4 regions of the Paenibacillus sp. FSL H8-0168 genome follow, and region 4 is predicted to be linked to each of the others. Evidence: a T-box and tRNA genes for the amino acid it is inferred to sense, from the RefSeq annotation. Region 4 holds a T-box; the other regions hold tRNA genes.
What was found. The T-box of region 4 lies ahead of leuS (leucine--tRNA ligase). A T-box ahead of a tRNA ligase gene usually reads a tRNA of that ligase, here a tRNA-Leu.

Region 1 (3,224 bases), 1.9 Mb from region 4:
AGATCAGTTGCCCGAGGTAGTTCATGCATATCATCGTTTTACCGGAGAGTGCTTTCAAGCCGGCAGCTTAGATGAGAAAACCAAGCAACTGATTGCGCTAGGCATTGGCTTATTTGCCAACAATGAGGTATGCACGTTTTATCACGTGGACGAGGCGCGGTCCAAAGGAGCCAGTGATCAGGAAATTATGGAGACCATTGCTGTAGCCGCAGCAGTAGGTGGAGGACATGCTCTAAGCCAAGGGGTAACGCGTGTACAGAAGGCGTTGCAATAAGGCGAATCATTAATTGATGTGCTTATACTTCGTCATAGCGGTTATAGATCGATTTGGATATATGATGAATATGGAAAGGAGCTTCCGCGCACACTTGGTGTCTGCGGAAGCTTTTCTTTTGCGTGTTGGTTGTGCGGGGATTATGCTCTTCTGCTTGCGGCAAAAGCAGCAGGGCGAGACATTTTACGCTTATAAGCCAAAGAGGATGTAACCAAACTTCGTTCAACGATGCGTAGAGGTTTGGATGTTGTATTGTTTGGTAATTCGGGGCGATGTTTCTCTAGTAAAGGAAGGGCAGCTGTATGGGGCATAGAGGTTGAGAGCCCGAGATATGCTCGCATCCGCTCATACATTTCTTTGCGGAATGCTGGCATTGCCATACTGAACTGCTCTTTATTGCCTTTACTTATATAGGTGGCGTGAACGCCGGAGTGGTTTTGTTGTATGTCCAGAACATGAATGTGATATTTATTAAATTCATGTTTTATTTCAGACAGCAGGATCCCGGTACGATCTACACCTGCGTTAACCATTTCGACATAAAGACCAGGGGTTTTCAGCATACCGCTTTCTTCAAGAATTAGGCTGTCCCGCTCAAATACTTTTTGAATAAAGGTAAGGAGTAGATAACTTTTCACAAGAGACCATTCATGCTGAGTAGTATCTGAAGAGATCATAACCATTCACCGCCTTAGGAAAATGTGATGATAATTCATAACCGAATGAAGAAAAGGAACCTTCGTTTATGAGAACTTATGTTCTTATTTTAGTTTATTATTCCTTTTTTATCAAGAGGAAAATAACAAATATAAAAGGTTTGACATCTTGATATGAGCATGGTATGATCTATCTTGTCGCTAAGAAAGATTAATCTTTCGAGGATAAACGACAACTTATATGCGGTCGTGGCGGAATTGGCAGACGCGCACGGTTCAGGTCCGTGTGGGCTAACCCCCCGTGGAGGTTCGAGTCCTCTCGACCGCATCTATCAGAAAAGGTCTATAGAATTGCTCTCGTAGCAGTTTTAGAGACCTTTTTCTTATATTTCCAGGGATTTGCTCATAGTTTAAGCTGAACACGTTTCTTGTCTTCCCGCAAACTATGGATTTCCAGATATGATAGAAAATTTTAAGATGAAGTTATTGAAAGGTTGGATGTAAGATGGAGAAAGCGACTTTTGCAGGTGGATGCTTCTGGTGTATGGTGACTCCGTTTGAAGAACAGCCGGGCATTCATGGCATTGTGTCAGGATACACTGGAGGAACGATCGCCGATCCGACCTACGAGCAGGTTAAAACAGGAACTACAGGTCACTACGAGGTGGTGCAGATTACTTTTGAGCCTGAGCTGTTTCCTTATGAAAAGCTGCTCGAATTATATTGGCCGCAAACAGATCCTACCGACGGGGAAGGTCAATTTCAGGACCGGGGTACACAGTATAAACCCGCAATTTTTTATCATACAGAGCAGCAACGTGAGCTTGCACAACAGTCCAAGGAGCAGTTGGCACAAAGTGGACGCTTTGATAAGCCAATTGTAACGGAGATTCTTCCTGCTTCGATTTTTTATCCTGCAGAGGATTATCATCAGGATTACCACAAGAAAAACGTGAAGCACTATAAGGAAGATCGGGTCCAATCAGGTCGTGATGAATTTATTGATAAGAACTGGTAAGCGGCTTTAACATACGTTTCTACGCACGATAAGGCAGATCAGGGATTATTCCATGGATCTGCCTTATACATATTTAGACGACGTTACTCACACAATGAAGGGACAGAGAAGGAGGCTGACCTGCAATGAGTACACGACGGAAGCTGCACATGAGAAATATAATAAAAAAGGCTTTAAAGGAATCTCGCGCTCGGAAAGAGCCAGCTTATGTACCTGTATTCCATTCAAGCTCCAAAATGCGAAGAACCGTAGTACTCTGTATTTCGGTATGCATGTTATTCATGGTCTGTAGTACTGGTGTTGCAGAAGCAATAGACAAACAGGACGAGCCGCAAAAGATGGTTGCTGTCATTATTGACGATCTGGGAAACAATATGAAAGGAACTGAGCAAATTTTAAATTTACCCGTTAAGATTACCGTTGCTGTGATGCCCTTCCTGCCTACAACCAAGCAGGACGCTATGGAAGCGCATAAGCGCGGTCATGATGTCATCGTCCATCTTCCAATGGAGCCAAAGCAGGGGAAGCCCGAATGGCTTGGGCCTGGAGCAATTAAGGCTAATATGACGGATGAAGAAGTACGTGCGAAGGTGACAGCAGCCATTAAGGATGTTCCTTATGCGATAGGGATGAACAACCACATGGGTTCAAAGGTCACTTCGGATAAGCGCATTATGTCCATTGTTCTTGATGTTTGTAAGGAGCATGGACTATTTTTTGTCGATAGCCGTACTAATTATTGGTCAGTGGTCCCTGAGCTTGCCGCTAAAAAGGGAATGCCACCAGTACGAAATGATGTTTTTCTGGATGATGTCCATAACCTCGCCCATGTGAATCGGCAACTTACAAAAGTGGTTGAATGGCTGGATGAGCACAACACCTGCGTAACGATTGGGCACGTCGGCGTGTCTGGTATGTACACATCCTCCGCTCTTCATTCGTCGGTTCCCAAGCTAAAGGAGCACGCCAAATTTGTGGGTATTAGCGATTTGGTACGAGCTGTATGGGGATGGACGGGAGACCCAGCCACCAACACTACCATGCCGTCAGATGCGCAATAATGCCTTCGGCAATAGCTTCGGCAATGCTTTTTTGACCACGATCCTCGGAAAGTATAGCTCTGTCCTGTTCGTTACTGATAAATCCAGTTTCTACAATTACAGCAGGATGCTGAATTTTATTCAAAAGATAAAAGGGCTTTCCGTACATTGTTTTTCTATTCATGCAAAATAAGCGGTTTAATGAATGCTGAATCCGTTCAGCTAACAGATAGCTG
Region 2 (3,224 bases), 2.0 Mb from region 4:
CATGAGCCGCGCATCCTGCAGGATGTGCAGTCGTACATATAAAACCACGGATTTTCGGTTTAATAATCATTGCAAGGGTCCCCCTACTTTAGCATTCATTTAATATGGATGTAATGGTTGTCCAGTCATAACTATATAGCAAATCAGCTTGCGGCTCAACACATAACATAACACTTGAAGACAGCCGAAGAAAACTACCGTAAACATCATAGTCTGCAACGCTTTTTTACTCCACTATTGATTTTGAATCATTTTCTAACAACATCACATCTTCTCCTTGCTGTTGTCTTATTTGGATATTAGCCCTTCCCCAAGAACACATTAAGTCAATAATTTCATTTGCTGTAATTCCATATTCCGTTATATAATACTCCACTTTTGGAGGCATTTGATTATACACATGTCTACCTATGATACCATCCTTTTCAAGTTCGCGAAGTTGCTGTATAAGAACCTTTTGAGAAATGCCTGAAATACTACGCTGTAATTCACTTGTCCTTTTTCTACCAGACATTAATAAACATATGATTAATGATTTCCATTTACCTCCGATGATCTCAAGTGTTGCTTCTATGCCTAAATTATATTGTTTCATAGTACCACCTCTTCAACGCTAAAAATAACAAAGTTTATCTAATTAATTCTATAATCGCATATCTTCACTTTAAGTCTAATGCATACTTTCAAGTAACTATCTTACTTTATTGTGTGTATTTACTTTTTTGAAGCATACAGAATAATAATAGAGCATCTACAAAGGCAAATATGTTACGTAAGAAAGGTGATTTATGATGAAAACTCTTGTGATTTTAGCTCATCCCAATATTGAAGATTCTAGAGTAAATCAAAGATGGAAACAAGAATTACTTCAATATACCAATGAAATTACAATTCATGAGATTTATAAAGAGTATCCAAACTGGAGCATTGATGTTTTGAAAGAACAACAGCTACTTGAAGCATACGATAATGTCATATTTCAATTCCCTTTGTATTGGTATAGTTACCCTCCTTTATTAAAAAAGTGGTTCGATGATGTTTTTACCCATGGATGGGCTTATGGTTCAAAGGGTGATAAGTTAAAAGGAAAGAAGCTAGGGATAGCCATGTCCATTGGCGATAAAAAAGAAAATTACTTACCTACTGGTTCCGTTTCTTTTACTGTAGATGAAGTTATAGCACCTTTTAAGGCAAGCGCAGTGCATGTTGGCGCCATAACATTACCCTATTTCGCTGTCTTCGGAGCCTCGTTTCAAGCAAGCGACGAAGACATTGATCAGAGTGCAAAAGACTATATTAAATATATATTTCAGTATAAATAAAATAGTTATAATGGTACGCGCAGCTTAACCATATAAAAACAGGCTCTTGGTGGCATCCAGCCAATCCAAGAACCTGTAAATGTTAGGCTATGATGCGGTCGAGAGGACTCGAACCTCCACGGGGGGTTAGCCCACACGGACCTGAACCGTGCGCGTCTGCCAATTCCGCCACGACCGCATATTATGTATTCACACCGATGTTTTTCAATCACGGTAATTTAGATTATATCTTCCATAGAACATAAAATCAAGCTATTTTTATATTATATTTTCTATGAATCATTTCCGTAAATATAAGAAAATCACTGGATATCACAAACCAGATATGGTAAAATGGGTCCATCAGGAAAGGAGGTGCGTCAACATCAATAATCACATGTTGAGCGTATCCCTTACCCGGTCCGTTATTCTCTAATTTACAGAGTTGACGGAGGCGCGGGATACGGATCAAAGCTTTAAATAAGCGCCACGGGTAGAAAGACCGTCCTCGGACGGTCTTTTTTATTTCAGCATCATCTATAAGATTACATACTGCACTGTGAAAGAGGAGATACGATGTCGATTAGACCCGCAAATGTGGAAGAGCTCAACGAGTTGGCAGCCATCTGGCTAGATGCTTCCATAGAAGCCCATCATTTTATTGCTCCGCAGTATTGGGCATCACAAGTTACCGAGATGGAAAACAGGTACCTTCCTCTCGCTCAAAACTACGTTATCATACAAGATGATCATAGCATTGGCGGCTTCGTCTCCATGTTGGATGGATACTTGGCGGCTCTGTTTATACGTGTTGATTCTCAAAGAAAAGGCTATGGCAAGTTACTACTAGATTGGATCAAGAAGCAACATGATGAGATTCAATTAAAGGTATACCAGTCGAACACGAAAGCATTTAACTTCTATACTAAAAATGGATTTACCATTCAAGCGGAATCTGTTGATGCCGAAACTGACGAGAAAGAATTTGTAATGGTATGGACAAAACATGAACGATAATGAAGCACCTAGCACCTTTAGCCTAGTAGTACAAAGGCTCTGCTCCCGTAGAAATACGGCGTAAGCAGAGCCTTTTACTTTTATCTATTACAACTAAGTGTCTAGTCTCCTATTTAAGCCATAAACCTCGGCATATAGAATCTCTTTAAACGGAGCAAAATCCTGTTCAGCCAGCGCACCTGGATAGCTCATTATTTGAAGCCGCAGATCAGCCTGTCCTTCTCTTAAAGGAGGCTGTACATAGTCAAAATGGTTCAGATGAAACCCCAAACGTTCATAAAAACCAATTCTTCTCCGAGTCCATTCATCCACTGGTGGCTCAACCTCCAGTACTACCGGTTTACCGGACTGTGAAATAAACTTGCTCATAAGCTCTTTACCTAACCCGCCACCTCGTATAGCCGAATCTACGGCAATATGCTCTACAAACCGAAAATCTGTAAACTCCCATCCCGCCAAAAAAGCAATTGTTTGCCCTTGTTCGTCCTTTTGGGTAAGTAAACGATAACATGGATGATGAAGCAGAGCCCTCTGTGACTCGAATGTCCTGCATTCCGTTTCAGGAAAAGAAGCCTCCATAATCGCATATACTTGAGAGAATTCAAGTTCATTCATTTATACTTTCAACTCCTCTAACGTTAACTTGTTGGTCTACTAATGTCATTTGCATTAGGGCTCTAACCCTTTAGACCTTGTTTAATTCCATAAGCGTCAGCAATATGTGTTCCAACAGCTCTGGAATGTCTTCCATCTGATCTTCGTTAATTTGTCTGGAAAATCGGAGTTCAATCCTATTTTGGTATGTAGATGTCTTCTCTCCGTAAATCTGACTAAGCGTTTGTACCGGTCCAAGATCGGGCTTCCAAATTTCGGTCAGTATATTTTCAATCCGGCTACATTGTGACT
Region 3 (3,224 bases), 2.5 Mb from region 4:
GTCTTCAGATCGCCATTCTTATTTCATCATAAAATCATAAAACAACTATGTTATAAGTGCTTATCCGTTCAGCAGAAAACCCACCTCTCCGTTCAATGTGTAGATCACATGGTCCGCTCCCAATCCCCGATAAATTCCTTGTGGATTACAGCCGTGTGTAATAACATAGATCGATTCCGATGTTAGTGGTCGACATATTTGTAGGAAACGGCAAGTCAGATTCAAGCTGTTCTCGAACAAATACACACTACCAATTTCTTTTTTTGGAAAATTCCATTTTCCCGCTTGCATGGTATTGATGCGGACAATGTGCTCCACACCCATTTTTTTGAGCTGTCGTTCCTCCTGGGCGCTATTCGTCAGAACTGCAAACGCCAATTTTTTGAAAATAAGCAATTTCACAAAACTTCTGCCCGCTTCATTCGGTGCAGTGACAATAATTAACCGACCTTCCATCAGTAGCTCCTCTCCCGGTATAAAAAGACAACAAAAAGAAGCCGAAGGAAAAAGGCTTTCCTCCGGCTTCTGACATATCCATGATAAAATAAACCATGGCTGCACACGGCGGTTTGTTGCCTCTCCCTGTACGCTTACGAGGTTAGCTGTCGGATTCGGACGTGAGAGTCGCCCTATTTCTGGCACTTGACCGGAAAATTCACCCCATGAGACACCCGGCAAGCCGTACAGTCTCGATTGGTTCCCCCGCTTTTGCAACTGCAAAATTCAGCGCTATAGACATTTCGTTGTTGCTTCATTCAAGTTAATTTGAAATTACGTCTTGAATCATACACCCGCGCATGGAAGACTGTAAAGCTCAACTGCGGGGTTATAAATCGGCCTTTAGAGCATAGAAGATTAATAATAACGCTTACAATGAAACTATGCTTCTCACAGCTCCTTCAATCTCTGTTTTTCATCCCTTTTTGAAAATGACAAGCATGTCAATATTGGCGTAGGGTAAAGCGTTTTTGGCCATTTTTTGTAAAAAGAGAAGAAAATACGCTATATGTACCAGCTAAACACCGATTGAACCCTCTTTTATAAGAAGAAACACCTTAATTCGCTTCATTTGCGGTGCGATTTACTGTTTTAAACAAAATACGATTTTACAGCGGCTAAAGGCTTGATACAGCTTTTCCAGACTTGCAACCTTGTTTTTAATTGCTTACAATTTAATTGTTGAATATTGAATAAGGAGAGATACTATGACCGTTTATGAATATGATGCGCAAACCCTGCAAGGGAAACAAATTCCGTTATCCACATATGAAGGGAACGTTCTGCTTATCGTGAACACTGCCAGCAAATGTGGGTTAACCCCCCAATACAAAGCGCTACAAGAGCTATATGACCAGTACCATGAACAGGGGCTCGAGATTTTGGGATTTCCCAGCAATCAGTTTGCCAAACAAGAGCCAGGTTCCAGCGAGGAGATTTCCGAGTTTTGCCAGATCAATTATGGGGTTACCTTTCCGATGTTCGCCAAAACAGATGTCAATGGCGATCAAGCACACCCCTTATTTCGCTACCTGACCCAAACAGCTCCGGGGGTGTTAGGGTCCAAAGCGATCAAATGGAATTTTACTAAATTCTTAATTACAAGAGAAGGTAACGTATTTAAGCGCTATGCACCGCAAACCACTCCAGATAAGCTGGCGGGAGATATAGAGAAGCTTTTGCAGCAAAACTGACATTCTTCATTATCACAGTTAATAAACGACCTGTTGCAACCGTGGCTTCCGTGGCTAAAGAATATAACGAAAAATGCTTAACAAAAAAAGCATCCCTTCACGTAAATCGTGTCAGGATGCTTTTTTAACTAGGTCTTGCATATAATGCGGTCGAGAGGACTCGAACCTCCACGGGCGTACGCCCACTACCCCCTCAAGATAGCGTGTCTGCCATTCCACCACGACCGCAAATCATAATGTAATGAGGCAACAGATTTATTATACTCTCTCATCAACTATTTGTAAACAAAAATATAATAATTATTTTATATGTTATTTTAACTAACATATATGAGCGATAAGAATATTTAATTTGACACAAAAGCTACTTAAATGTAAATATATATTACATATATTTCGAATATCTTTCGTCCCCCCAAGTAAAGAGTAAAATAACATAACATAAGGATTCACTTCGAGGAGGCGAACCGCCCTGCATAAAGGCAACCGCTTGCTGAACTATGCATTATTGTTGGACCCTTCCCTACCTGTTGGTGGCTTCACCCGTTTTAACGAACTGGAGAAACTATTCCGCAGCGGACATTTGAACAGTCTACAAGACCTGGAACATTACATGCTGGATGATTTGTATCCTCAATGTACAACCGTTGACGGCATGGCTATCAAAAGTCTGTATGTCGCCATCCAGCAGAATGACAGTTGGCGGATCGCTCTCATCGATAAGATGCTGCATACCCAACGTCCCTCCTTGCAGCATGTGAAGGAGTTTCGTCTATCCGGTCAGCGTCTACTCAAGCTCGCTAAGGCTCTTTATCCTTGGCTTGAATTTGACCAGTTGGAATCCATACTCATTCAATACAATGCGATTGGCACACTCGCTACCGTTCACACCTGGATTAACTTCCTCCTCGGAAACGATGTAGAACAGACCGTTCACGGCTATCTTAGCGCAGCGGTGTCCTTCTGTGTGGAAGATGCCTTCAAACTACTCAATCCTCCTTATGAGGAAAAGAACCCTCTTATGGAACGTATGACAAGCGAGCTGCTCTCTGCCTGGAAGAAGCTTAACCAACCTGAGCCAACTGCATCTCAGCGTCGCTTTCTTCACAGACATTGGTCCAGCTCCTACATCACTCTACCTCTTTATATGAGCTTGGATGAACCTAGACTGTCTTCCTCCCCAGGTCTATTCAAACGCCTTCCAGCATCCCCCTGATGCGTCGTTTCGCCAATGTGGTCACAACACGAAAAACACTCTGTCCCTTTCCTCAGGTGGCAGAGTGTTTTTTATCCACATATAATCGCAATTCACACCATTAGCAGACTCTAGACAGATTATCAGAACCACCTAGCACTTAATTAAGTAATTAATTCAACAAAAAGACGCATTTACGATTGTAAAAACACGTATAAAAGTGTATCATAGTGTCAGATGGTTAATTCTAACATGTTTACTGATGATTATTATAACACACCAATTATTCCGCAAGAATCCGTAAGGGGCGATTTCTCTTGAACAACAAAATGCCTGTC
Region 4 (3,224 bases):
GGGAATGGGGAATAAAAAATGGCTTCTTACCGGAAGTTTGCCTATGTGTATGATGAGCTGATGCAGGACATGCCGTACCCGGACTGGTTACGCTTTGCACGGCAGGCTTGGGATCAGTACGGTATGCCGCATACGGTGGCCGAACTGGGCTGTGGAACGGGTTCGATTACGATTCCCCTAGTTAACTCGGGCTTCGAAGTGTCTGGAATCGACTTATCCTCTGACATGCTGGCAGTAGCCCGTCGCAAAATGGAAACCACTCCCCAGGGACAGCGATTGTTTCGTGAGGGAAGCGTTCGCTGGATACAGCAGGATATGAGAGAATGGATTTTACCCGAGCCTGTGGATTCTGTAATTTCTTTTTGCGATTGTCTGAATTACTTGTTGGAGGAAGAAGATATAATTTCTACTTTTCTTAGAACTCATGCTGGACTGAAGCCTGGCGGAACCTTCTTGTTCGATGTACATCATCCCCAGACGTTTTTACGTTATGATGAAGAGCAGCCATTCGTACTGGATGATCGCTCTATCTCATATATCTGGACATGTGCGTTGGACACTCCCCGTTGTGAAATTGAGCATCATCTTAGTATCTTTGCGAAAGCAGAACATGAAGGACGCGATCTGTATCAGCGTTTCGAGGAAATTCATGTACAGCGTGCCTATGATCCAGACTGGATGAAAGCAGAATTGTCCAAAGCAGGTTTTCGTGATGTGAAGGTATATGCGGATTTTGAATGGGTAGAAGCAGAAGATGACGCGGCGAGACTGTTTTATGTTGCTGTAAAATAGTGAAGACTCATTGAGCAAATTTAGGAAAAGAAAGACGCTTTTCATGATGACATGAAGGGCGTCTTTTTGCACTCATATATTCACTTTATAGTTCAACTGAAGCTCATCACCCGGTACACCCCGAATACCCCAGTTCTGTTTGGGCGTTTCAAATATAGTAATCTCAAGATCCTGTGGAGCAATGCCAAAATGGTCCATAATTCGTTGGAATAACAGCTGGATGAGCTGCTTCTTAGCTTCTGTCGTTCTGCCTTCAAAGATACTGATTTCAATAATGGTGTACGCCTCAGAGCGACCATCGGCATATATAAAGTCTTCCTGATCCATAGGGAAAAAACGATGAAACCTCTTGTCTGGAGGGTATTTGAATGCATCCACCACAGCAGAATGAATCACCTCTGAAAGCTGCTTTTTGATTGGATTTAGAGCTTCTTTTATTCCGAAAATTTTAATCTGTGCCATGTCTCAGCTCACCTTTCTTATCTCAACTCAACTCAATTTGCATCAATTTAATTCGAAGTTATTATAAAACATTCGTATGCATGTGTCATGAACAATTAGTATGAAGAGGGTCTTTAACACCAAAGATAGTCCTTATTTGACTTTTTTCGCGGTTTTCAATATAATAGTGCCATTATTAACGGTTAAACAATCGCTGATGAGGAATAGTAGCTTTGTCTGGACATATAGAGAGCCGGCGGGTGGTGCAAGCCGGTTGACAGCGCAAAGTGAACTCGCCTCGGAGATATGCGTCCAACGCAGGAACGCCTTTACAGGTGCTTGTATCCTGTTATTAACCCGCATCGGATCACCTCCGTTATCAGGTGCAAAGGGAGTAGAACGCGAAGAACGCTTTCTGCTAACTAGGGTGGTACCACGGGAATATAACCTCTCGTCCCTAGCGCTGACACGCTACGGGATGCAGAGGTTTTTTTGTTGCATACCGTTTGAGGAGGAAAAGACAATGACAGACACACAGCCGAAGCACGGCTATCAACCGCAAAGTATTGAACCAAAATGGCAGAAATATTGGGATGAGAACAAGACGTTCCGCACCGGGGAAGAGCCGGGCAAACCGAAGTTTTATGCTTTGGATATGTTTCCGTACCCATCTGGAGCCGGCCTGCATGTAGGCCACCCAGAGGGCTACACAGCTACGGATATTGTTTCACGTTATAAAAGAATGCGCGGCTACAACGTATTGCATCCGATGGGTTGGGACGCCTTCGGTCTGCCTGCCGAGCAGCATGCGCTGGATACAGGGGAGCACCCACGCGAAATTACGGTGAAAAACGTAAATAACTTCCGCCGTCAAATCAAATCGCTCGGCTTCTCCTACGACTGGGATCGTGAAATCAGCACGACGGACCCTGATTATTACAAATGGACACAGTGGATCTTCATCCAGCTGTACAAGCGCGGCCTTGCATATGTAGCTGAAGTACCCGTGAACTGGTGCCCAGCGCTGGGAACAGTGCTGGCGAATGAAGAAGTTATTGACGGCAAGAGTGAGCGTGGCGGTCATCCGGTCGTCCGTAAACCAATGCGTCAATGGATGCTGAAAATTACGGAATACGCGGATCGTCTGCTGGATGATCTGGAGGAACTGGATTGGTCTGAGAGTATTAAGGATATGCAGCGGAACTGGATCGGTAAGTCTACCGGGGCTGAGGTTCGTTTTCCAATTGAAGGCTATGACGAGCAACTCACAGTATTTACAACCCGCCCAGATACACTGTTCGGCGCAAGCTACTGTGTGCTGGCACCAGAGCAGGAATTGGTGGATATTATCACTACGCCTGAGCAAAAGGATGCTGTACAACAGTACCGTGAACAAGCTGCTCGTAAAAGCGATCTGGAGCGTACGGATCTGGCCAAGGATAAAACAGGCGTATTCACAGGAGCTTATGCAGTGAACCCGGTGAACGGCGAAAAGCTGCCGATCTGGATTGCTGACTATGTACTGGCAGGCTACGGAACTGGAGCGATTATGGCTGTACCTGCTCACGATGCGCGTGACTGGGAATTTGCCAAGCAATTCGGATTGAATATCATTGAGGTTGTCCAAGGTGGAGATGTGGCTAATGAGCCATATACTGAGGATGGACCGCATGTCAATTCAGGCCCGCTGAATGGACTTACCAACGAGGAAGCGATTCCGAAGATGATTGAATGGCTGGAAGCCGAGGGCAAAGGACACGGCAAAGTCACCTACCGCCTGCGTGACTGGCTGTTCAGCCGTCAACGCTATTGGGGCGAGCCGATTCCGGTAATTCATCTGGAGGATGGAACGATCAAAACGGTTCCTGAGGACCAACTTCCGCTCGTACTGCCGGAGATGGACAATATCAAGCCTTCAGGTACAGGTGAATCCCCGCTGGCGAACGCAACAGATTGGGTGGAAACCATTGATCCTGAGACAGGTATGAAAG

Region 1: it has a tRNA-Leu gene. The T-box ahead of leuS (leucine--tRNA ligase) is inferred to sense a tRNA for this amino acid. The anticodon was not compared.
Region 2: it has a tRNA-Leu gene. The T-box ahead of leuS (leucine--tRNA ligase) is inferred to sense a tRNA for this amino acid. The anticodon was not compared.
Region 3: it has a tRNA-Leu gene. The T-box ahead of leuS (leucine--tRNA ligase) is inferred to sense a tRNA for this amino acid. The anticodon was not compared.

The regions. Positions count from the first base shown of each region.
Region 1 is NZ_CP151948.1:2,065,567-2,068,790, forward strand. It holds gene MHI21_RS09755 (carboxymuconolactone decarboxylase family protein) at 1-274, shown strand, start outside; gene MHI21_RS09760 (hypothetical protein) at 415-951, opposite strand; tRNA gene MHI21_RS09765 (tRNA-Leu) at 1,174-1,258, shown strand; gene msrA (peptide-methionine (S)-S-oxide reductase MsrA) at 1,436-1,948, shown strand; gene MHI21_RS09775 (divergent polysaccharide deacetylase family protein) at 2,074-3,009, shown strand; gene MHI21_RS09780 (N-acetylmuramoyl-L-alanine amidase) at 2,984-3,224, opposite strand, start outside.
Region 2 is NZ_CP151948.1:1,983,394-1,986,617, reverse strand. It holds gene fabV (enoyl-ACP reductase FabV) at 1-70, opposite strand, end outside; gene MHI21_RS09340 (helix-turn-helix domain-containing protein) at 227-595, opposite strand; gene MHI21_RS09335 (NAD(P)H-dependent oxidoreductase) at 792-1,322, shown strand; tRNA gene MHI21_RS09330 (tRNA-Leu) at 1,416-1,500, opposite strand; gene MHI21_RS09325 (N-acetyltransferase) at 1,878-2,318, shown strand; gene MHI21_RS09320 (GNAT family N-acetyltransferase) at 2,412-2,933, opposite strand; gene MHI21_RS09315 (hypothetical protein) at 3,004-3,224, opposite strand, start outside.
Region 3 is NZ_CP151948.1:1,473,842-1,477,065, reverse strand. It holds gene MHI21_RS06820 (hypothetical protein) at 61-456, opposite strand; cyclic di-AMP (ydaO/yuaA leader) riboswitch at 572-739, opposite strand; gene MHI21_RS06815 (glutathione peroxidase) at 1,206-1,691, shown strand; tRNA gene MHI21_RS06810 (tRNA-Leu) at 1,837-1,919, opposite strand; gene MHI21_RS06805 (urease accessory UreF family protein) at 2,182-2,907, shown strand; gene MHI21_RS06800 (Rha family transcriptional regulator) at 3,204-3,224, shown strand, end outside.
Region 4 is NZ_CP151948.1:3,947,521-3,950,744, reverse strand. It holds gene MHI21_RS17380 (S1-like domain-containing RNA-binding protein) at 1-15, shown strand, start outside; gene MHI21_RS17375 (class I SAM-dependent methyltransferase) at 19-792, shown strand; gene MHI21_RS17370 (tautomerase family protein) at 865-1,254, opposite strand; T-box leader at 1,439-1,695, shown strand; gene leuS (leucine--tRNA ligase) at 1,757-3,224, shown strand, end outside.